Regions from separate parts of the Paenibacillus sp. FJAT-27812 genome, predicted to be linked through region 2. Evidence: riboswitches for the same ligand, from Rfam matches in the RefSeq annotation. Region 2 holds a riboswitch; each other region holds the start of a gene.
The links. Region 2 has a riboswitch for cyclic di-AMP ahead of ADU23_RS19890 (APC family permease). Riboswitches for the same ligand answer to the same signal wherever they lie in the genome.
Positions count from the first base shown of each region.

Region 1: another riboswitch for cyclic di-AMP. It lies ahead of ADU23_RS00800 (TrkH family potassium uptake protein); the one in region 2 lies ahead of ADU23_RS19890 (APC family permease).
Region 3: another riboswitch for cyclic di-AMP. It lies ahead of ADU23_RS15715 (hypothetical protein); the one in region 2 lies ahead of ADU23_RS19890 (APC family permease).

Region 1 is NZ_LIGH01000001.1:179,900-184,583, forward strand. It holds gene ADU23_RS00795 (potassium channel family protein) at 1-439, opposite strand, end outside; gene ADU23_RS00800 (TrkH family potassium uptake protein) at 458-1,798, opposite strand; cyclic di-AMP (ydaO/yuaA leader) riboswitch at 1,885-2,089, opposite strand; gene ADU23_RS00805 (CPBP family intramembrane glutamic endopeptidase) at 2,336-3,964, shown strand; gene uvrC (excinuclease ABC subunit UvrC) at 3,933-4,684, opposite strand, start outside.
Region 2 is NZ_LIGH01000001.1:4,799,285-4,803,968, forward strand. It holds gene ADU23_RS19875 (NAD-dependent epimerase/dehydratase family protein) at 1-323, shown strand, start outside; gene ADU23_RS19880 (GIY-YIG nuclease family protein) at 331-1,437, opposite strand; gene ADU23_RS19885 (VOC family protein) at 1,600-2,010, opposite strand; cyclic di-AMP (ydaO/yuaA leader) riboswitch at 2,292-2,449, shown strand; gene ADU23_RS19890 (APC family permease) at 2,657-4,474, shown strand; gene ADU23_RS19895 (alpha/beta-type small acid-soluble spore protein) at 4,531-4,684, opposite strand, start outside.
Region 3 is NZ_LIGH01000001.1:3,715,943-3,720,626, forward strand. It holds gene ADU23_RS15700 (hypothetical protein) at 1-25, shown strand, start outside; gene ADU23_RS15705 (hypothetical protein) at 125-550, opposite strand; cyclic di-AMP (ydaO/yuaA leader) riboswitch at 556-717, opposite strand; gene ADU23_RS15710 (hypothetical protein) at 763-1,191, opposite strand; cyclic di-AMP (ydaO/yuaA leader) riboswitch at 1,198-1,361, opposite strand; cyclic di-AMP (ydaO/yuaA leader) riboswitch at 1,757-1,955, shown strand; cyclic di-AMP (ydaO/yuaA leader) riboswitch at 2,050-2,221, shown strand; gene ADU23_RS15715 (hypothetical protein) at 2,340-2,741, shown strand; gene kdpF (K(+)-transporting ATPase subunit F) at 2,878-2,943, shown strand; partial or broken gene kdpA (potassium-transporting ATPase subunit KdpA) at 2,963-4,629, shown strand; gene kdpB (potassium-transporting ATPase subunit KdpB) at 4,648-4,684, shown strand, end outside.

The DNA of each region.
Region 1 (4,684 bases), 4.6 Mb from region 2:
CTTTGGATAGCTCTATATAGTCAAGCAGATTGGGAGAAACAAGCTGATGCGCAACACGGATACCCATATCCCGCTCCGGATACACGACACGGTCTACGCCGATCTTCTCAAGCACGCGGCCATGCAGCTCGCTCATCGCTTTCGCAACAACCTTCTTGACCCCTAAATCCTTAAGCAGGATGGTCGTTAAAATGCTTGCTTGAATGTCATCGCCAATGGCGACGACGCCGCAGTCAAAGTTGCGCACGCCAAGCGAACGAAGCGTTTCCTCGTCCGTACAGTCCGCAGATACCGCATAGGTCAGAACGCCGCTCATTTCCTGAACGGCCTCCTCGTCCTTATCGATGCCAAGCACCTCATTGCCTAGCTCGATGAGTTCTCTGCCTAAGCTTGAGCCAAACCTTCCTAAACCTATTATGACAAATTGTTTCTTCTTCATACCCACTTGCAGCTTCCCCTATCCAATCGTAATTTTGCCTTCAGGATGCCGGTACAATTCTTTTTCTGTGCGAGGCCCCAGCGCGTAAGCTAATGTCAATGGCCCAAGCCGTCCGGCAAACATCGTTAATGCAATGACTATTTTCCCTACTGTGCTGAGTTCCGGGGTGACGCCGATCGACAATCCTACCGTACCGAACGCAGAGGTTGCTTCAAATAATAATTTAATGAACGCCTGATCCTCTGTCATTGACAAGGTCATCGTCACAATAATAACTAAACCTAACGAGATTAATGTAATCGTCAGCGCCTTGAAAATTCTGTCTTTGCCAAGCCGGTGCCGGAACATGACAATATCCTCGCGACCGCGAATCATCGCAATAACCGCTCCGACCAGCGTCGTAAAGGTTGTGGTCTTGATGCCGCCGCCTGTCGAGCCCGGCGATGCGCCGATAAACATCAGGATGATCGTAAAAAACATCGTCGCTTGCCGCAAAGCCGTATAATCAAGCGTATTGGCTCCTGCCGTCCGCGGCGTGACCGACTGGAAGAAGGAGGATAAAATTTTGCCTCCCCAATCCAACGAGCCAAGCGTCTTCGTATTGGAAAATTCAAATATAAAAATCACGATAGTGCCTACTGCAATCAAGGCTCCCGTCATCGACAATACAACCTTGCTGTGCAGCGACAGCCTGCGGTTTTTGCGGTACTCCATCAGATCCGACATGACAACAAAACCCAATCCGCCGGTTATAATAAGCATCATTGCCGCTATATTAACAATGGGATCCGATACATACATCGTTAAGCTTCTATAGCCGCCAAAAATATCGAATCCCGCATTGTTGAACATAGAAACCGCATGGAATGCGCCAAAAAACAACGCTTTGCCAAAGGGCATATCGAACGCAAACCGGGAGGAGAATAACGTGAACCCCACAAATTCTATCGCAAGCGAATATACAATGACCCGTCTAATAAGCCGAACGATGCCTTCCATGCTCGATTGATTCATCGCTTCCTGCAGCAACAGCCTCTCTCGCAATGAAATTTTTTTGCGCAGCACTAGCGCAACCAGCGTGGCCATCGTCATAAAGCCAAGTCCGCCGAGCTGAAATAGACACATGAGAATGACCTGTCCGGGGACGGAGAAATATGTACCCGTATCTACGACAACCAGCCCCGTTACGCATGTCGCTGACGTCGCCGTGAACAGCGCATCGATGAACGGCAGCCTCTCGCCGCTTGCCGATGCAAATGGCATGGATAATAATACGGCACCTAGTAAAATAATAAGCGCAAATCCGCTAACCAATATGCGCGGCGGCGACCACTTGAGCACATTCCAATCTATCTTCATCCGCTACCTTCTTCTTTTGTTTTATCATAATTGCTTGTTTTTAAGCATAAAAAAAAGCACTGGAAACTCAAGTGCTCTGTGCGATGAGTCCTGTTCCAATACGCCTACGAGGTTAGCTGTCGGATTCGGGCCTGGACAGGCAGCCCTATTCGGCGGCAAGAGATCATGCTCCTCCGCTAAAATTCACCCCATGCCGCCAAATTTGAACCGCTTTTGCTTGCAGCTTGTTCCACTCATTTGACAACTTTATGGTTCCCCCGTTTTCCTTAGGAAATTCGGCTGTGCTATTCAATTTAGTATGACGTTAACGATTATAATCCCAAATCAGTCCCGATATAAAGGTGATAGATATGACAAAAGGGACGATATTTGCTCAAATTAGGGCAATGGAATGAAGCAGCAAGCTCCAAGCTTGCTGGACATCGTTATTTCGCTGTTTCTTGTGTGCAAGCGGTCATCTCCATTGGATAATTCAGGGATTAATATGTTAATGTATTGTCATAAGCTACTCATTATAAAGACAGTAGGGGTGAATCCATGATTGATTCTATCAAGCCTAACGAATGGAAACGTTTTTTATGGGCAGCGATTGCTTGCTTTATTATTTATGCAGCCGTAGACATCGCTCCCATGTTCGCATCCATCGCATCCGGCGAATTAAACACAAAGGTAATTGAGAAGTCGACCGCTGAGAGCCGCGCGGCCGCTTTCGCGGAGAAACAGACAGGACTGACGGTGAAATCGGCTAAAGCCGTCCACCAAACCGATAAAATCATGAACGGTTATTTATCCAAAAATAAACTGACCAAAACGTATGCTGACAAATACGACTCTAGTTTCCCGACAGATACGTTCCAAGTTGATTTGAAATTTATTGGCGGCGGCAGCGGCTTCGTTTACGTACATATGCAAAGCGAAAAAATTGTGGCATGGCGTTTTCTAATCGATGGCGAGGAGCTGTCGGACGCAGATAAAACGAAGGAAGCTATCGCTTTCCTAACGAATCAAAGCTTCAGCGGGGTTGAATTTCAAGGCAATCAAATATTGGACAACGGAGATTGGCAGGGCCAGCCAAAAACGGATTATGCCATTAAGGACGCAAAATTAACGATCCATATCGACGCGCGAACCGTTGATGGGCGCACGGTCATAACCAAATATAAGCCCGCCTTTGCCGCCCCGGATGATTATGTCAGCTATGTGAAAAATCAAGACAAAATAGCTGGTTTCCTTACCGGCTTCGGTTACTTGTTCATGAGTTTCGTTCTGTTCATCTTGGCGATCATCTATGCCGTTCTGTACCGGAAATTCACTTCCTTCAAATATGGAATCATATTGACCATCATTTACTTTATCACCTATATCATCATGAATCTGAATGTGCTTGACGGCATTCGGGCCTCGATGGGCGAGGCTGATATGGCCGGAGCGACTACGACGGTTACGGCTGTCGTAACGGTGCTGCTAACCATTCCAATGGCCGGCGCGATTTATATTTCATTAATCGCAGGCGATGGCTTATGGAAGGCACAGGGCCGCGCATTATGGCCGCGCTTCGGGCAAAAAGGCTATGGTGACCATGTATGGCGCAGCGTTGGCCTCGCCTATTTATTCGCGATTATTTTGTTCGCGCTGCAATCCGTCATCTTCATCGCTTTAAGGCTGACCATTGGCACCTGGGATACGTCGGACGCTACGCAGTCTCCTTACAACATGAGCATTTTATGGCTCATGCCAGTGCTTGCTTGGGCGGCTGCGATTTCGGAGGAAGCTGTCTTCCGCTTCTTCGGTATCGGATTATTCCGCAAATGGTTCAAAAATACGTTTGCCGCAGCGCTGCTTCCAACCTTCTTCTGGGCGCTCGGACACGTCATGTATCCGTTCTATCCGTCCTCGACAAGATTGATCGAGCTGATGATTATCGGGCTCATATTCAGCTTTATTTTCGTCCGATACGGCTTGATTACGTCCATGTTCACCCATGCGATCTTCAACAGCGTAGCGGTCGGATTATCGCTGCTGACGATTGGCACAGCGCCAAATATCATCTCGGCGATCTTCTTCTCGGTGCTGCCGGTGCTGATTGCCTTTGTTCTCAAATATTTGAGCCACAAAAAAGAGAAGAAGCCGTCTGTTACGACGACTCCTCCCCTAGAGCAGCTATAATTTGCGAAGCTAGTTTATCACCAATAGATAGGGGCCGAAAGTCTTCGACTGAGGCCTCTTTTATTTTTTTGATCGAGCCAAAATGTTTCAGCAGAAGCTTGCGTCGCTTCTCACCGATGCCCGGAATCGAGTCAAGCTTCGATTCGACCATAGACTTGCCGCGCTGCTCGCGGTGGAACGTTATCGCAAATCGATGCACCTCGTCTTGAATGCGCTGCAGCAAATAAAACTCTTGGCTGTCTCGCGGCAAAGGTACGATCTCGGCAGGATCACCCGTCATAAGCTGCGCCGTTTTGTGCTTCGCATCCTTCACGAGGCCGCATACCGGAATGAATAAACCAAGCTCATTCTCCAGCACATCAAGCGCCGCCGATATTTGTCCCTTGCCGCCATCGACTACGATCAAATCCGGAGCCGCCAGCTCCTCCTTGAGTACACGCTCATAACGGCGCCGGATGACCTCCCGCATCGTTTCATAGTCATCGGGACCTTTTACCGTTTTCACCTTGTATTTGCGGTATTCCTTGCGGTCTGGCTTGCCATCGGTGAAGACGACCATCGCGGAGACAGGATTCGTTCCTTGGATGTTCGAGTTATCGAAAGCTTCAATCCGCCGCACTTCCTCAAGACCAAGCCAGCCAGCCAATGATTCCGATGCTTTGACGCTGCGCTCCTCATCCCGCTCGATCAAACGGAACTTCTCGTCGAGCATCACCTTGG
Region 2 (4,684 bases):
CTGCCGGGGGAACGGATCGAACGGAACAAGGGAGAAGCATGTGGGCCCGGGTGAAGGGAAAAACGGAAAACCACCTGCTGCAGCTGCCTTTCAAAAGCGCATATATGTTCCGTCCCGGCTACATTCATCCGACTAAAGGCTTGAAAAATGCCCATCGTTTTTATGGTGCATTTACGTGGTTGTACCCCGTCCTGCGCCGGCTTATTCCAAGGCATGTCATCACACTCAGCGAGCTTGGCAGAGCAATGATCCACATCGTGAGCAGAGGATATGAAACTTCCATCTTGGAGAGCAGGGATATGGCTAAGGTTGCTCAAAAATAAAGCGATTTTAAGGGACCGGCTGTTCCTGCCCGCAGCGAAGCCGCTCGATTCGATAGTCATAGTTGTATTTGCACAGCTGGAGCAAATCGAATTTTAGCCCGCGCTTCGGCTGTGTAATGGTGAGCAGCTTTTTCGTTTTTCCTCTAATGGCTGCACGCACAAGCTTCTGGTCATTTATGACGTTCACAATCAATTCATCAGGGCTATTCTCGGCGTAACGCGTCATAATGAACTGGTCATAAGCTGTTTCTACATCCGCAGATTTAAGTTCCAACATTTGAAAATCCCGCAGCATGCCTTCTTGAACCTTAGCTACCAGCACATGCGTTTCCCCGAAGTAAAGCACATCTTGATCGATGGCCGCCTCACGATCGACGATTTGCTTGTCAGATGCCTGCTCCAGATTGCGAATGCTTAGCAGCATCTGCTGCGCCTTCTCAAACTCCATTTTTGCCGCATAAGCCTCCATCTTCGCATAAAGCGTTTCGATCAAGCCTTGCCCACGATTAGCGAGAAGCTCGGACGCCTGCCTGGTATGCTCCAAATATTCACTTTTGGAAATTTTGCCTTCACAGACCCCGCTGCATTTGCCGATATGGTACAGCAGGCATACCTGCTTGGGCATCGTTTTGCAGGTGCGGAGGCCGTAATGCTCCGTTACGAATTCGAGCAAAGCGTCGCGAAAGCGGGCACTTTTGAAGGGACCCAGACGATGCAAGGGAAGGGAAGCGGAAGCAGCGGCGGTCTGACTTCGTTTCCGATTACGGTAATAAACATCGAGCCGAGGCAGGGGGTCTGCTGTAAGCTGCAAATAAGCATAGCCGCTATTGTCTTTTTTTAACGCACGATTATAGGGTGGCTTATGTATTTTGATTAAATTGTTTTCAAGCAGCAGGCTCTCTGATTCGTTATTTACAAGCACAACCTCAATCGATGATATTTCATCAACGAGCTGGGTTATTTTTCTAAGCGTATGATTTTTAGTAAAATAAGAGCGCAGCCTGCTCCGCAAATTTTTGGACTTGCCGACATAGAGAATACGGCCGTCAGCATCTTTCATGAGATAACAGCCAGGGCTTTGCGGGTAATCGCTGGCTTTGAATAAGAACGACATGATTCGCCATCCTCCTAATCGTATGCTATAGAATGAACCATCATGGGCACTATTCGACACCTCCGGGGACAAACCCTTGTTTTATTTTAGCTCCAAAGCAAAAAGAGACCGACCAGATTGATGGCCGACCTCCTCAAAGAAGCAAATAAATGGTGGATTGAATCAGGCTTGGCTCACTTCTTGCGCTGTAGTTATCATCCATTTGATTCCGAATTTATCTTCGATTTCACCGTATAATGAACCCCAAAATACCGGCTCCAACGGTTGGCTAATATGGCCGCCTGCTGCTAAATTGTCGAAGGCTTGCCGTGCTTCAGATTCCGTTTTGAACTCAAGTGCCAGATGAACGTTGTTTCCTCTAACTAGCGGCTCAAATACGGAATCCGACATGAAGAAATTAACGCCTCCAGCCCGTACACAGAGATGCAAAACCTTGTCCTTCAGCTCATCGCTGGCGTTTGACAATTGCCCGTGCGTCATCAGAGACTGGATCTCACCGCCTAATGCCTGGATATAAAACTCGGCTTGCGCTCTAGCATCCTCCGACTTGATAAAGGTTGTATATTTAGCCATTGTACTACATCCTTTCCTCCGCATATTGAGAAGTTATCCTTCTTTCATATTATCATACCGAACTGACCTAGGTTTCTTACGGATTGCTATGTTGAACGGGTAATTGCTATTGAGATAGAGAGCATAAGAGCGATACGAAAAGATTGTATGGGATGTAAGCGTTTAAATGGATTCATATAGCGGGATTTGAAATCAATTCGATTATTTATGTTCCTTTACAATATTTTTTGGAAGGAGTATGATTCAAAACGAGATCAATCACGATATCTTGTATAGCATATAAACCTTAATCGCTGAGTTCTGAAAAAGAAGCGGGGAAACCATAGAGTGCTGATCATACGATCTAATCTCAGGGGTGAATAACTTCATTTACGAAGTTTAGGGCGACTTTTGCGCCCGAATCCGTCAGCTAACCTCGTAAGCGTCCAGAAGAGGAATTATTCGCGTGCCTACCGATATTTTTTGGAGAAGCCGTGGGAAAGTCCTTACTTTCCTGCGGCTTTTTTTGTCCATTTTAGGATTGGCCTTCTGTTAGAGCGTTGGATGAAAAGGGTGCATAACAAATGAACATGCGAACATGCTAAAGGGAGAATGTACTCCAAGGACGTAAAGATTATCATCCAATGAATTGAAATGGGGCATCTTCATGGTTAGCAGATTTAAACGGTTATTAATCGGACGCCCGATGAAAAGCGCGGAAATTGAAGGCGAGAAGCTAAGCAAGCTTAAGGCGTTAGCTGTATTATCCTCCGATGCGCTGTCATCGGTTGCCTATGGTACAGAGCAGATTTTGATCGTGTTAATGGCTGTCGGATTTGCGGCAGTGTGGTATTCGATTCCGATCTCGCTGGCTGTGCTCGGTCTATTATTAGTTTTAATTTTATCGTATCGCCAAACGATATTTTCTTACCCGACAGGCGGCGGTGCCTATATCGTTGCCAAAGACAATTTAGGCGTCTCGACTGGTTTGCTGGCGGGCGGCTCGCTGCTTGTTGATTATATTCTGACTGTCGCTGTCAGCACGTCGGCTGGAACGGATGCCATTACCTCGGCCTTCCCATCGCTTCATGATCATAGAGTCAGCATTGCGTTAGTGATGATTCTGGTGCTGACGATTATCAATTTGCGGGGAATTACGGAATCCGCTTCCGTCCTCGCCATGCCTGTCTATTTGTTTGTAATCGCAATATTTGTGCTTATTATTTCCGGAATGATCAAATATGCAGCAGGCGGCATTCATGCGGCTGTGCCGGAGATGGGCTCGGCGGTCTTGAATATTAGTTTGTTTTTGTTGTTAAAAGCGTTCAGCTCCGGCTGCTCAGCGCTTACTGGCGTTGAAGCGATGTCGAATGCGATTCCTAACTTTAAACAGCCTGCTGACCGGAATGCGGCAAAGACGCTTATTATGATGGGGACTATTCTTGGCGCAATGTTTATCGGCATTAGTTTGCTAGCCTACTGGTATGGCATTGTCCCGAGCGAGAAAGAAACGGTCGTATCGCAAATCGCCAATGCCACATTCGGCAGAGGAGTCATTTATTACGGGATACAGGCAGTAACCGCTCTGATTTTATTTCTCGCAGCCAATACGGCTTACGCCGCATTCCCGCTGCTTGCCTTTATGCTGGCTAAAGATAAATATATGCCAAATATGTTTATGGCTCGCGGGGYTCGTTTGGGATTTTCAAACGGCATTATCATTTTAGGAATCCTATCCGCACTCCTTGTTATAACCTTTCATGGCAATACCGAAAATTTAATTCCGCTTTATGCGGTAGGCGTGTTTATTCCGTTCACCCTATCCCAGCTTGGGATGATGGTAAGATGGTTGAAGTTGAAGCCAAAAGGCTGGCTATCGCGGTTTGTTATTAACACGATTGGAATGCTGACGACGCTTGCGATCACATTGATCTTCATCATTACGAAGTTTAGCCACGTTTGGATGGTGTTTATTTTCCTGCCGATCGTCATCTTTATTTTCTATGGTATCCACCGTCATTACCGGAATATGGCTGATGAGCTGCGGATCAATATGGCAAATGATAAGCCGGTCATAAAAGGCAGTACGATTGTTGTTCCCGTAGCGGGCATAACACGTGTCGTTAATCACTCGCTCAGCTATGCCAAATCGCTAACCGATAACGTGGTTGCCGTATATGTGGGCTTCGATGACGAAGACATTGAACGCATGGAGAAGAAGTGGGAGGAATGGAACCCTGGCGTTCGGCTCATTGTGCTTCGTTCCAGCTATCGGAGCATCATTAGGCCGCTAATGCGGTTTATTGATACGATTGAATGGAAAACGGGAGAGACCGATCATATTACGATTCTCATTCCACAATTTATTACGAAGCATTGGTGGCATTATTTTCTGCACAACCAGACAAGTTTAATGCTCCGCGCCTATCTGTTTACGCAAAAAGATGTGGTCATAGCGACGGTTCCGTATCATCTTCAAAAATAGCTCATAAAAAAAGCCCTTCATTATCGCGAAGATAATGGAGGGCTTTTTGGCTTTTGCTAGAAGTTGCGTTGACCTAATTGTTGTTCTGCGATTTGCACCAATTTTTTTGTAATATATCCACCAATCGAACCTGCATCACGAGTGGATAAATTGCCGTTGTATCCATCTTGCGAGAACGGAACGCCCAGTTGTTGTGCTGCTTCCGTTTTC
Region 3 (4,684 bases), 1.1 Mb from region 2:
AGAAGGGCAGCCAGATGCTGCTTGACCGGGCATTGCAGAAGCTGAGGACATAGCAGGCAAAAAGCAAGACAGTCCAGAACCTAGTTGCTTGTTCTGGACTGTCTTTTTTTTGCAATAAAATCATTTAATCCAAAGAAACATAGGAGACAGAGCGTTGACGCAAAACAGATTCTTCAAGATCGCTGTTGTACGGAGACGAATCGGCGGAATGTGCGAGAACATGATTGACTGCAGAGGCGAATAGGTCGAGAATACGTCCGTCCTCATCCGTTTTGTCGTATTGGAAATGGTGAAGCGGCGGAAGAGGGACGCTGCCGATAAAGCTCTGAAGCAGATCGCTCCAACGTTCCAGGTCAATCGAATCCTCGGTATCGCTAGCAAACAGCTCGCTCCATCCGAATCCTTGATTGCTTGTTAAACGAAGGCAAATGCGATAGCCTGCAGAATCGACTGCGAGAGCAGGGATGACGAATAGCTCGATTCGTGTGACGGATAAAGAAGGGGTCTGTTCCGTGAAATGGTGCAGATGGTTTGCACAATTGGTCAACATGAATAAATCTCTCCTTTGCTCGCTTACGAGGTTAGCTGTCGGATTCGGGCTAGAGAGAATGCCCTACCAGGATTACAAGTCCCTGGATTCACCCCTTGCGGGACGTTAGTTAACGTTCGCGTTGGTTCCCCCGTTTTTTCAATCGAAAAATTCAGCGTTAATATTGTACTCTTCATTATATTCCTTAATTGCTTATCTGTAAATCTTTTGATTTAAAACAATGAAATGTATGAGATTGCTTGTTTGAATAAAACAGCCTCATCCCAGTCATGATTACGGAATGGACAAAATGAGTGAGTACCGACTAAGCCCGGTGCCGCGGCAGCAAATAAATGCACAAGGCGCTCGTCCTTAATCATGGAATTCCGCTGGAGCAGGGAGGGCGCGGCGAGAGGGAAGATGCCGATGAACCGAAGCAGCATGCTGCTCCATCTAGTCCAGTCGCATGGTTTTTCGGATCGTTTTATAAATAATTCACTCCAGCCCAAGCCTATGTCGCTCGTCACCTTGAGACAAATCCGGTAGCTGGAAGGCTCGGGCAAAACGGAGGGCAGAACAAACATTTCGATTCGTTTGATCATAATAGAGTCTGCAGGCTGCGCTGCTAGTTTTTCTGAAAAAATGTCTGCTTGCGTGGTCATTCAATAATCTCTCCTCAAATTCGCTTGCGAGGTTAGCTGCCGGATTCGGGCTAGAGAGACGCCCTACCGAAGCGAATTGGCTTCGGTTTCACCCCATGCGAACAAGCTGTTTTGCCGTCCGCGATTGGTTCCCCCGCTTTTTCAAATGAAAAATTCAGCGATAATAGTTAGCCTAAATCGGCTTGCCGTCTATAGTAAACCCGATTGTGATTATTGTAAAACAGTGGTATTTCGGGATTGGGCATCGTAAAGCCATTTTGCAAGATATACAATCATTTATGCAGTAAAAACAGCTTCATTCACCGAAAAACTCGTTCATCCTCTTCTAATCTCTCCTTTTGAAAAATCTGATAATTCGCACTGATAAACGGTGGTTGGGTGAATGACACTATTTTCGAAAATAGGAGTAAAGCGTAGAAATAGTGAGATATATCGAGATCGAATTCTATGTAAGCGCTGCGAAACGTTCTGCAGGGCTGAAATTAGCTAAATTCGCCAGCGGACTCTCTTTACAGTGTCAATAGCGAGGAGTAAGATTCGATACAGGATTTACTAATAAGTTTCGATTTACTGATCGCTGAGTTTCCGTGAATGCGGAAAACGGGGGAACCACTAAATAAGCTTTGCGCATGTTCGATGTGAGAGTCGAACGGCCGCAGAGCAGGGGTGAATCTTTGACAGGTGCCATGGACACCGGTCAAAGTAGGGCGACTCTCACCGCCCGAATCCGACAGCTAACCTCGTAAGCGTGGACTTGGAGAGGATTGATGAAACTTGTGATCGATTAAAGTCGACCACAGAGTGTCATAGGCCTCTGTGGTTTTTTACTGCCCAAAAACGGGGAAATTGCTAGAAAATGGTTAAAATTTACTGAATCCTGCACCAGCAGGAACGGGGGAACCAACGAAGCATAAGGCGTGTAAGCACGCTTGCTGCTTCATGGGGTGAATCGCTTGGCAGCAGCCAGGCGTAGGGCAACTCTCAGGCCCGAATCCGACAGCTAACCTCGTAAGTGTACTCGAGAGGGGCAACAGCCATCGCGCTTCCCGCGGCTTATTTTAGCTGCGGGGTATAAGAAGCCGCGGGATTGGTACCTCTTATCCCAAGGCTTCTTTTTTGTTGCTATTTTTGCCAAATGGAGGATACGGGTGTTGGTAGAAGAGCATATTATCGTTGCGGGGTTCAACGAATCTGGCAAATCATTTATACGGACGTTAATGTTTCATCAAATGAAATTTATCGTGTTGACAAATAGCAAGCAGGAGGAGAAGCTGCTTCGCAAGCAGGGGATCATGAACGTTCATTACATCAATACGAATGATCGCCAAAGCTGGCAGCCGCCGCATTATCCGATTCGTGAAGTGTTCATATTCGAGAGCAGCTTCGCGCTTAGCTGCCGCTTCGTCCATTGCTGCCGGATATGGACGGCCAAGCCGATCTACGTGATCACGCAGCAGTGGAATCCGCGGGCGATTTATAAAGGGCTGGGCGCAGACCATATCGTATATTCTCAAAACGGCGAAGTCGGTTTTCTATTAAGCCACAAATAATACAGGAGGAAAACAATATGCTAGATGTTTATATGATCGTCGCTTTGCTGGCTTGCTTCGGTTTATTTTACGGGTTTTTAGCTTGGTGCGGCAGCGTTGTCGACCAAACGGGGGGCGAAAGCCAATGATCATCGTAATGGCAATGGCCTTGTTTGTTTTCGTTTATCTCGTATATGCCTTAATTCATCCGGAAAAGTTTTAGTGGAGGAGGATTACCTACAATGGATATTTTGCAATTGCTGATCGTCATAGCGATTCTGATATTGCTAGTAAAACCGTTAGGCACCTATGTCTATCACGTGTTCTCGAATGAGCAAAATCGGTTAGACAAGGTGTTCGGAGGCTCTGAGCGGCTGATTTATAAAATTATTGGTTTAAAACGGCGCGAGGGCATGAGCTGGAAAATGTACGCCCTTAGCTTTATCGCAACCAATATTATATTGGTAGCTTTCAGTTATTTGATTCTGCGTTTGCAAAACGCGCTTCCGTTTAATCCAAATGGGATGGGAAGCATGGAGCCGACGCTTACCTTTAATACGGTCATCAGCTTTATCACAAATACGAACCTGCAGCATTACAGCGGAGAGAGCTCCCTATCGTATTTCTCTTCATGATGATGATGTTTACGTCAGCGGCAACGGGCTTCTCGGTGGCGATTGCCTTTGTCCGCGGCATTACAAGCAAAGGGAAAACGATCGGTAACTTCTTCGAGGATTTCGTCAAGGCACATACGCGGATCTTTCTTCCGGTATCCTTTGTTATTACGCTTGTGCTCGTGGCCCTTCATGTGCCGCAGACACTTGATCCAACCTTGACGGTCAAAACGTTAGAGGGCGCGATGCAGCAAATTGCAATCGGTCCTGTCGCTTCACTGGAATCGATCAAGCATTTGGGGACGAACGGCGGCGGATTTTTTGGCGTCAACTCGGCGCATCCCTTTGAAAATCCAAATCCTTTGACAAACGTCATCCAAATTTTATCGATGTGGGCATTGCCGGCATCACTGCCGTATGCGTTCGGCTTATTCGCCAAAAACAAAAAGCAGGGCTGGGTCGTATTCGCTGCGATGATGTGCCTGTTCCTCGTGTTCTTGAGCGTAGCGTACACGTCAGAGAAAACAGGCAATCCAGCGATGAGCGCGCTTGGCATCGATGCTTCGCAAGGCAGTATGGAAGGCAAGGAAGTAAGGTTCGGCATCGCGCAGTCCGCATTGTTCACTACGGTGACGGCAGCAGCAACGACCGGTACCGTTAACAATATGCATGATACGCTTACGCCGCTCGGCGGCCTGGTTCCGCTTGGCGAAATGATGCTGAATGTCGTCTTTGGCGGCAAGGGCGTCGGCCTCATCAACATGCTTATGTATGCGATACTCGCCGTTTTCATATGCGGGCTGATGGTTGGACGAACGCCGGAATTTTTGGGTAGAAAAATAGAGCCGCGGGAAATGAAGCTCATTGCGGTCGCTATTCTTACACATCCTTTCATTATATTAGTGCCTACAGCAATCGCCTTTATGACGGATCTGGGCAAGGGAGCCATCACGAATCCAGGCTTTCATGGCATAAGCCAAGTGCTGTATGAATTTACATCCTCGGCAGCGAACAATGGCTCCGGGTTTGAGGGATTAGGAGACAACACGTCCTTTTGGAATATGAGTACCGGGCTTGTTATGCTGTTCGGCCGTTATATTTCGATGATTGCGATGCTGGCCGTTGCGGGTTCGCTCGTACGCAAGCAGACTGTGCCGGAGACGATTGGCACGTTCCGCACCGATAATGGATTGTTTACCGGATTATTAATCGGCACTGTGCTTTTAATCGGTGCGCTAACCTTTTTGCCGGTCATCGTGCTTGGGCCGGTCGCAGAATTTTTAACACTCCGCTAACGAATGAGGTGAACGATAATGAATAGCAATCAGAAGAAGAAGCTGCTGTCAGCGG